DNA from 2 places in the Pseudomonas sp. 1L-B-1-E-C1 genome. Region 1 is predicted to be linked to the other one. Evidence: predicted binding sites of a transcription regulator. Region 1 holds the regulator's gene; the other holds the start of a gene.

Region 1 (5,065 bases):
GCGACCGCATCGACAGCAAACTGGCCTTTGCCATGCAGTTGATCGAGCAGCGACTCAAATTCGGCATCAGTGATTTCATCGCTGGCGGCCGTGTCGGCAACCGGCGCGGGGGCCACAACAGCAGCCGGGGCCTCGGCTTGTGCCTTGACGGCATTCAGCGAGTCCAGCAGTTGTTCGAATTCGTTGTCGGTGATGTCGTCCGATGCGCTTTCGGCGACCGGCTCTTCCACCACTTCTACCGGTGCAGCAACAGCTTCATCAGCCGACTGCGGCTCGGCCAGACGCGCCAGCGCGGCCAGCAGTTCCGGCGTGGCGGCGGTGATCGGTGCACGCTCGCGGACTTCGCTGAACATGCTGTTCACCGCGTCCAGTGCTTCCAGCACAACGTCCATCAGTTCTGCATCAACGCGACGCTCACCCTTACGGAGGATGTCGAACACGTTTTCGGCGATGTGACAGCACTCCACCAGCTCATTGAGCTGAAGGAAGCCGGCGCCCCCTTTTACAGTGTGGAAACCGCGAAAAATTGCATTGAGCAGATCTGCATCATCCGGGCGGCTTTCCAGCTCGACCAGTTGTTCGGACAGTTGCTCAAGAATCTCGCCGGCCTCAACCAGGAAATCCTGAAGGATCTCTTCATCGGCGCCGAAGCTCATTAATGGGGTGCTCCTACAGGTCTAAAAACCCAAAAAACCTGAAATTCCGAAATACTAGAATCCAAGGCTGGATAACAAATCGTCCACATCGTCCTGACCGGACACAACGTCTTCTCGTTTATCGGCATGAATCTGCGGACCTTCACCCTGCGAGAGATGTTTTTGTGGATCTTTTTCGGCAAGCATTGCGGCGCGGTCATGTTCGATGCCCGCAAAGCGGTCGACCTGACTGGCCATGAGCACGAGTTTGAGCAGATTGCTTTCGACTTCGGTGACCAGTTGGGTCACACGCTTGATCACCTGACCGGTGAGGTCCTGGTAATCCTGAGCCAGCAGGATGTCGTTGAGGTTGCTCGACACCGCACGGTTGTCCGTGCTGCTGCGTGACAGAAAACCGTCGACCCGGCGCGCCAGCTCACGGAACTCTTCAGCCCCGACCTCGCGACGCATGAAGCGGCCCCAATCGGCACTCAACGTCTGCGCTTCATCAGCCAGACTGTTGACCACCGGCGTGGCGCTTTCCACCAGATCCATGGTGCGGTTGGCCGCGGCTTCCGTCAGCTTGACCACGTAGCCCAGGCGTTCGGTGGCGTCGGTGATTTGCGACACTTCCTCGGCCTGCGGCATGTGCGGATCGATCTGGAAATTGACGATCGCACTGTGCAGTTCACGTGTGAGCTTGCCCACTTCCTGATACAGGCCGCGGTCACGGGTCTGATTGAGCTCATGGATCAGTTGCACCGCGTCGCCGAACCTGCCTTTTTCAAGGCTCTCGACCAGTTCGACCGCGTGTTTTTTCAGGGTCGATTCGAAATCGCCCTGGGATGATTCGTTATGCTCCATAGCTCCCCCGCGCATTCATCAGCCGATGCGTTCGAAAATCTTCTCGATTTTGTCTTTCAACGCTTGAGCCGTGAAAGGTTTGACCACGTAACCGTTCACACCGGCCTGAGCGGCCTCGATGATCTGCTCGCGCTTGGCTTCGGCAGTCACCATCAACACCGGGAGGTGCTTGAGTTTTTCATCGGCACGCACGTGGCGCAGCAGGTCGATACCGGTCATGCCCGGCATGTTCCAGTCCGTTACCAGAAAGTCGATGCTGCCGCTGTTGAGCACCGGAATGGCAGTGGTGCCATCGTCGGCCTCGACGGTGTTGGTGAACCCAAGATCGCGCAGCAGGTTCTTGATGATCCGCCGCATCGTTGAGAAGTCATCAACGATGAGGATTTTCATGTCTTTGTTCAATTCGACCTCCAAGCAGTCTTAAACGCGCCCAGCACCTGGACGCGCCACTTCAATCAATCGGCGCAGCACTTAAAGTTTGTCTGGAGCACAACGGATCGAGACCGGCGCCGTTGATCACCGCACCAGCCTCGTTTCGCAGTGTCCCCACACTGCCTTCAGCGCGCTCGCCACTCCCCCAAACGCCCCCGCAGACGGGCCGCGCACTGGCTGTGTAACTGGCTGACCCGCGATTCACTGACGCCAAGGACCTCACCGATTTCCTTGAGGTTCAGCTCTTCGTCGTAGTACAGCGCCAACACCAGTCGCTCACGCTCCGGCAAATTGGCAATCGCGTCCGCCAGCGCCGCCTGGAAGCGTTCATCTTCCAGATCGCGTGACGGCTCCATATGCGCACTGGCGCCATCCTCGTGCAGCCCTTCGTGTTCGCCGTCCTGCAACAGGTCGTCGAAACTGAACAGGCGACTGCCCAAGGTGTCATTCAGAATCCCGTAGTAATCGTCGAGACTCAATTGGAGTTCGGCCGCAACCTCGTGATCTTTAGCGTCACGGCCGGTTTTAGCTTCAATCGAGCGAATCGCGTCGCTGACCATCCTGGTATTACGGTGAACCGAGCGTGGCGCCCAGTCCCCTTTGCGCACTTCGTCGAGCATCGCGCCGCGGATTCGAATGCCCGCGTACGTTTCGAAACTGGCGCCTTTGCTGGCGTCGTATTTGGTCGAGACTTCGAGCAAACCGATCATCCCGGCCTGGATCAGGTCTTCGACCTGCACGCTGGCCGGCAGGCGTGCCAGCAAGTGATAGGCAATGCGCTTGACCAGTGGCGCGTAGCGCTCGATCAATTCGTATTGCGCGTCACGCGCCGACTTTTTGTAAAGATTCATGCCACTGGCGGTCATATCACAGGCCCTGCGGTTTGCTGCACGAGACGCTCGACGAAAAATTCCAGATGACCGCGCGGGTTGGCGGGCAGCGGCCAGGTGTCGACCTTCTGGGCGATGGCCTTGAAGGCCAGCGCACACTTGGAACGGGGAAAGGCTTCGTAGACGGCGCGCTGCTTCTGCACCGCTTTGCGCACGCTTTCGTCGTACGGCACGGCGCCGACGTATTGTAGGGCGACGTCGAGGAAGCGATCCGTGACCTTGGTCAACTTGGCGAACAGGTTGCGCCCTTCCTGCGGGCTCTGCGCCATGTTGGCCAGCACGCGGAAGCGGTTCATGCCGTAGTCGCGGTTGAGCAACTTGATCAGCGCGTAAGCGTCGGTGATCGAAGTCGGCTCGTCGCAGACCACCAGCAACACCTCTTGCGCAGCGCGAACGAAACTGACTACCGAGTCACCAATACCCGCAGCGGTGTCGATCACCAGCACGTCGAGATTGTCGCCGATATCGCTGAACGCCTGGATCAGGCCGGCGTGTTGCGCCGGGCTCAGGTGCACCATGCTCTGCGTGCCGGAGGCCGCCGGCACGATGCGAATCCCGCCCGGCCCCTGCAACAGCACGTCGCGCAATTCGCAACGGCCTTCGATCACGTCGGCCAGTGTGCGTTTGGGTGTCAGCCCCAGCAGAACGTCGACATTTGCCAGGCCCAGGTCGGCGTCCAGCAGCATGACCCGACGGCCAAGCTCTGCCAGCGCCAGCGACAAGTTCACTGACACGTTAGTCTTGCCGACGCCACCTTTGCCGCCGGTCACCGCGATCACCTGTACGGGATGCATGCTGCCCATGTTATTTCTTTACCTTGTCTTGCATAGACGGAGGCCACATTACTGGCTGCGCGTTCCCGATCGGAACAATGCGTGGCAGACCATCGATGTAGGTACAAAAACTGTTCATGATTACCTCAGCCAACCTGCTTGGTCGGGCTGTGATAGATATCAGCGAACATGTCAGCCATGGCTTCTTCGCTGGGTTCTTCCTGCATTTGCACGCTGACGGCGCGGCTGACCAGTTGATGACGGCGCGGCAGATGCAGATCATCCGGAATCCGTGGGCCATCGGTCAGGTACGCGACCGGCAATTCATGACTGATCGCCAGGCTCAACACTTCGCCGAGACTGGCCGTTTCATCCAGTTTAGTCAGGATGCAGCCGGCCAGCCCGCACCGCTTGTAACTGTGATAAGCGGCGGTTAGAACCTGTTTCTGGCTGGTGGTTGCCAGCACCAGATAATTTTTCGAGCGAATGCCACGCCCGGCCAGGCTCTCGAGCTGCATGCGCAACGCCGGATCACTGGCTTGCAGCCCGGCAGTATCGATCAAAACTACGCGTTTGCGTAGCAGTGGATCCAATGCCTGCACCAGCGACTGGCCCGGATCGACGTGCGTTACCGGCACGTTGAGAATGCGTCCGAGGGTTTTCAGTTGTTCCTGCGCGCCGATGCGGAAGCTGTCCATGCTCACCAGCGCAACGTTCTGCGCGCCGTACTTGAGCACGTAACGCGCGGCGAGCTTGGCCAGCGTGGTGGTCTTGCCCATGCCGGCGGGGCCGACCATCGCAATCACACCGCCCTCTTCCAGCGGCTCGACTTCCGGTACGGCGATCATCCGCGCCAGGTGCGCCAGCAGCATGCGCCAGGCCTGACGCGGCTCTTCGATATCGGTAATCATCGCCAGCAGATCGCGCGACAGCGGACCGGACAGGCCGATGCGCTGCAAACGGCGATACAGATTGGCCTGGGCCGGACGGCTGCCCTGCAGCTGATTCCAGGCCAGGGTGCCGAGCTGCACTTCCATCAGCTCGCGCAGGCTGTTCAATTCAAAACGCATGGACTCCAGTGCTCGCGGATCGACACCCGCCGAAGCCTGCGCAGGGGCTGCGGCCGGACGCGCCGGGGCAGCGTAGGTCGGCTCGCTCAGCGGCTCGGCAGCGGTCAGCGGCAGGCCTGCGGTCAATGGCAGGCCGGCGAACAACTGTTGATTGGTGTTGCCGTCGGCTTCGCCACGCAGGCTCAGCTCGGCCTGGGCGGTGACGATGCGCGACTGGGTCTTGCGCAGCTCGTCTTCGAGTTCCATGTTCGGAACCCGCGGCGCCAGCGCCGACAATTTGTAATCCAGTGCTGCCGTCAACTCGACGCCGCCGGCGATGCGGCGGTTGCCGATGATGGCGGCATCAGCGCCCAGCTCATCGCGAACCAGCTTCATGGCCTGACGCATATCGGCGGCGAAAA
Region 2 (5,065 bases), on a different contig from region 1:
CAGTGCTTGCGACATGTCCACCTGATAACGCTTGGCGAACCATTGGGTGAAGGCATTCTTGAACCAGCGCACGCGGCATTCGGCGATGCAGCCGGCCAGGCGCGACAGCAGGTGATGCGGCAGCAGGTATTGGCTGAGGATAAACAGACGCTCTTTCATTAGTTGTCCTTGGAAGCTTGAATCTCGACAGGCGTGTCGGGGTGGTTGCCCCATTCGCCCCAGGAACCGGCGTAGCCCTTGACCCGCGGATAACCGAGGGATTTGGCCACCAGATAAGTGAAGCCCGACCGGTGATGGGTCTGGCAGTGGGTAATGATTTCCTTGTCCTTGGTGATCCCGAGGTTTTCGAGGATCTGCGGCATGTCGCTGCGGATGCGCAACTGGCGTGCCTGATCCATGCCGGCGGTCCATTCGAAATTGACCGCGCCAGGAATATGACCGCCCTTGGCTGCGAGAACTTTCTCGCCGGAATACTCCAGCGGCCCGCGCGCGTCCCAGATCGCCAGATCGGCCGCGCCGAGACGGCTTTGCAGGTATTCGCGGGTGGCGGTCGGTTCGTCGTGCAGGGTCAGCGAGACCGGTCCACCGACCGGGGCCGGCACCTGAATCGACATGGGCATGCCGTCCGCCAGCCAGGCCGGAAGGCCACCGTCTATATAGTGGTACTTGTCGTGGCCAATGACATCGAGCAGCCAGATGAAGCGCCCGGCCCAGCCGCCGCCTTCATCGTCATACACGACGTAGACCGCATCTTTGCGATGACCGAGCTCACCAAACAACGCTTCCAGATCGGCTTTCGCCGGCATCAGCCCGGGCGCTGGTGGCTGGCCGAGCTGAGTGCGCTTCGGGTCGACAAAACGTGCGCCGGGCAAGTGACCTTCGGCATACCGGGCAGGGCTGGTCAGGTCCACCAGAATCAGTTCCGGGGACTCCAGGCGCGGCAGCAGGTCGCTCGGCTCGATGACGAGCGGCAAGCCAGAGAAGTCAGACATGTGAGGTCTCCAGAGCACAAAGGGGAGGATTGTAGCGCAGGCTCATTGGCCACGGCTGCTAAAGCTGTGCAGGGCTTTTTCGATGCACTGCGCGGTTTTGCCGAAGGCTTGCTCGGTGATGTCGGCAAACGGCCCGCCGCCCTGATCGGCGACGACGATCATGATCACCCGGCCGTTGTTGACCAGTGACCGCAGGAACAGATGCTCGCCGCGAAACAGTGTGCGCAGGCTCGCGGGTAACAAGGCAGAGAACTGCGCGTTGTTCTCTGGAGTGATGCGCACCTGCGCCTGCTGGGCGAGCAAGCGTTGCAGTACCTTGCTCTGGCTGACGACAAAACTCAGAGCCGCCGCGTCCTTGGGCAGGCCGGCGGTTTGATGTACGCGCAGAGTCGAGTGCGTGCGGTCAGCCATCAGAATCATCACCCGGCGCATGCCGCTGGCCACCAGTGCCTCGCGGGCAGCGACGGTCAGGCTCATGGCATTGGTGAAGCGACTGGGCTCGGCGAGCAGTTCGGCGCATTGCCGACGCCACTGGCTCAAATCTTCGACATTCGGTGCCGCTGCCGGCAGCATTCCGGCAGGCAAACGACGGCTGCCCCACGGCCAGATCAGCGAAACCGCCGGATGCCACAAATCAGGCATTGCATGCTGGCGCGCGCTGTTCGCGGCTTGCTGGTGCAACTGTTGCTGCACTTCGTCCATGGAAATCTGCAAATACAGGCTGGTCAGGTACTGCCAGCGCTTGCTGTGCGGACTGTCCCAGGCCTGTTGCGCCGACAGCGCCAAGCCGTTGGCCAGCAGCACAGTATTGGCCGGCTGATTGAGCCAGCGCCGCAGCGTCGGGTCATCGTCGAGGCGATTCTGCTGGCGCAGCGGGTGTTCGCTGTCACGGGCGATGCGCAATACCTTGACCAGTTCGCGTTGTTCGCTGAGCAGCAATTTGTAGCCTTGCTCGACCCAGATCGGCAGGTGCCAGGCATGGACCAGCGCTTCGGCAATTCTCAACAGGCGCACGCCGAACAATTGCTTCTCAACCACACGCGCCGACTCGCCCTTGTGGATCACCCGCAGTTCCCATTCTTCCAGCAACTGTGGATAGGTCAGTGCCAACGGCCACAGCGGCGACAAAAACAACAGGCTGCCCCAATGAATGTCCTGCCACAGCCGCGCCAGGCGACTGGCAAAAAAGCCGTTGGCCTGTTGCGTCGCGTGTTGGCTGATCAGTTGCAATTGGCGCAAGGCCTTGGGGATCTGCCTGTGCGGTTCTGCAGGCAGGCGCGCGAGCAATTCTTCGGTACGCGCAAGGCCGAGGCGATTGATCGCTACCTCAAGATTTTCCGCTGGCGCGGCCATGGTGCCGTGGGTGTGACGATTCGCCTCACGGATGATGCTCAAGGCCAGCGCCGGGCTGTCCTGCATCAGATCGGCAATGTCGCGCAGCGAGCTGCGATTGTCGCGGATCGCCCGGCAGACTTTGTCGTGAGCCTCTTGTGGCACGGGCAGACGGACGCTGTCGAGCAGCTTGACCCACGCCTGGAGGGTGGTCGGTTTTACCGACGCAATGTTCGTTTCATTAGCCATGTCTGGACAAGATCTTCACTGACTGTAGACGCGCCCGGCATGGGCTAAATTGGCTTTTCGCCTGAACTGGCTATAGTCTGGCGCAGTTTTGCCGATAAGTAGAAGAAGAGATTTTTTAACTTCCGAATATGACCTTGAACCCGACTCAGTAAGTACCTTCTACCTATGGCTAAAATTATCGGCATCATCGTCGTATTCGCGAGCGTGCTCGGCGGATACGTGCTCTCCCACGGCAAGATTGCCGCCCTGATCCAGCCTTTCGAGGTGATGATCATCGGCGGTGCGGCCCTCGGCGCATTCCTCCAGGCCAACCCCGGTTACATGACGATGCACGTGCTCAAGAAATCCCTGAGCATGTTCGGTTCGCGCTTCACCCACACCTTCTATCTGGAGGTGCTCGGGCTGATCTACGAGATCCTCAACAAGAGCCGCCGCGAAGGCATGATGGCGATTGAAGGCGACATCGAAGATGCGGCCGCGAGCCCGATTTTCGCCAAGTACCCGGCGGTGCTCAAGGATGAACGCATGACCGCGTTCGTCTGCGATTACCTGCGCATCATGTCCTCCGGCAACATGGCTCCGCACGAACTGGAAGGCCTGTTCGACATGGAGCTGTACAGCCTCAAGGAAGACCTCGAACACCCATCGCACGCGGTCAACGGCATCGCCGACGGCATGCCCGGTTTCGGTATCGTCGCGGCGGTACTCGGTATCGTGGTGACCATGGCCTCGCTGGGCGAGGGCGACCAGGCGTCGATCGGTCTGCACGTGGGTGCGGCACTGGTAGGTACTTTCTTCGGTATTCTCGCGGCATACGGTTTCTTCGGCCCGCTGGCGCACTCCCTGGCGCACGATGCCAAGGAAGAGCTGAACGTCTACGAAGCCATCAAGGCTTCGCTGGTGGCTTCCGCGTCCGGCATGCCGCCGTCGCTGGCGGTCGAGTTCGGGCGCAAGGTTCTGTACCCGGCGCACCGTCCAAGCTTCGCCGAGCTGGAACAAGCGGTTCGCGGTCGTTAAGTCATGGAAAATAATCAGCCGATCATCGTCAAGCGTGTCAAGCGCATTGCCGCCGGGCACCACGGCGGGGCGTGGAAAATCGCCTTCGCCGACTTTGCCACGGCGATGATGGCGTTCTTCCTGGTGCTGTGGTTGCTGTCCACCGCCACGCCGGAACAGAAGATCGCCATCGCCGGTTATTTCAAGGACCCGGTCGGCTTCTCCGAAAGCGGCACGCCGTACATCATCGACCTCGGTGGTACACCGACCCTGGCGCCGGAAAACACCCTCAACCCGGAAGTGAAATCGCAGCCGCAACCGGACAAGGTCACGGTCGACACTGAGCAGGTGGAAGGCATGGCCGAGCAGGTGGAGAAGGAGCGTCTCGAACTGCTGCTGCAAGAACTGCAGAACAAGGTCGACGAAAACCCGCAGCTGCAGAAATTCAAGGATCAGATCCTCTTCGAAATCACCCCGAACGGCTTGCGCATCCAGATCATGGACGCCGAGAACCGGCCGATGTTCGACTCTGGTTCCGCGCGCCTGAAACCGTACTTCGAAGACATCCTGCTGGCCATGGCCGACACCATCAAAGCGGTGCCGAACAAAATCAGCATCAGCGGCCACACTGATGCCAAGCCGTACATTGGCACTGGCGATTACGGCAACTGGGAACTCTCGGCCAACCGCGCCAACGCCGCGCGTCGGGCACTGGTCGCCGGCAGCTATCCGGATGCGCAGGTGGCGCGGGTGGTCGGTTATGCCTCGTCGGCGTTGTTCGACCGGGAAAACCCGTTCAACCCGGTCAATCGCCGGATCGACATTGTCGTGCTGACCAAAAAAGCCCAGGCGGCGATCGAAGGTGCGCAGGGTCCTGAGGCGGCGAAACCGGCAGATCAGGGTCAGAACGGTGCTGCTCCGGCAGCCCCGGTTGATCCGAATGCGTTGCCAGCGGACAAGCAGCCGGTGCCGGCGCATGAGTTGCGCGAACGGTTGAATCTGTTCGATGACGCCGCGCCGAAGCCGGCTGAGCCGGGTGGGGCCGCGCCAGCGCCGAAGCAATGATTGAAAAAGAAACCGACAGTGATGTCGGTTTTTTTTGGGCTGATTTTCGGCTTTGTATTTGGTGCGTTGCCAAGCGCACCCCCCTCACCCCAGCCCTCTCCCCCAAGGGGGCGAGGGGGAAAGGGAGCCGATTTGTGTGCTTTTCGAATTCGAGTTCGACTCAGTATTTCAGGTCGGCGTACTTGGAACATTCACCTCGGTCAGTCCCCTCTCCCTCTGGGAGAGGGCTAGGGTGAGGGGATTTTCAGACGTGACGGCGTTCTAGAACCCGCGACGAATCCGGTTCTTCAGCTGTTCATGAAACATCTCTGCATCGCGCTTGTAAGCCCCTTTCACCGAGTCGCTGAACGAGTCCAGTGTGATCGAGCGCTGGTTCGACACCTCATCACGATATGCATCGATAAAGAAATCCAGGTCACTGGCGGTGCTCA

What was found. The regulator FliA, encoded in region 1, starts transcription of late flagellar genes. The targets are predictions, from matches to a motif close to CTAAAGTTTNNNNNNNNNNNGCCGNTAA.
Region 2: motA (flagellar motor stator protein MotA) is a predicted target of FliA. The motif match lies at 2,644-2,671, and genes of this name have one in related genera.

What each region holds. Positions count from the first base shown of each region.
Region 1 covers NZ_JBXAWN010000012.1:105,529-110,593, reverse strand. Annotated here, with positions in the region: gene AC0Z4S_RS20960 (chemotaxis protein CheA) at 1-656, opposite strand, end outside; gene AC0Z4S_RS20955 (protein phosphatase CheZ) at 711-1,499, opposite strand; gene AC0Z4S_RS20950 (chemotaxis response regulator CheY) at 1,518-1,889, opposite strand; gene fliA (RNA polymerase sigma factor FliA) at 2,057-2,797, opposite strand; gene fleN (flagellar synthesis regulator FleN) at 2,794-3,624, opposite strand; gene flhF (flagellar biosynthesis GTPase FlhF) at 3,741-5,065, opposite strand, start outside.
Region 2 covers NZ_JBXAWN010000002.1:404,127-409,191, forward strand. Annotated here, with positions in the region: gene asd (archaetidylserine decarboxylase) at 1-159, opposite strand, end outside; gene rhdA (thiosulfate sulfurtransferase) at 159-992, opposite strand; gene AC0Z4S_RS05490 (HDOD domain-containing protein) at 1,035-2,573, opposite strand; gene motA (flagellar motor stator protein MotA) at 2,739-3,590, shown strand; gene motB (flagellar motor protein MotB) at 3,594-4,634, shown strand; gene AC0Z4S_RS05505 (toll/interleukin-1 receptor domain-containing protein) at 4,896-5,065, opposite strand, start outside.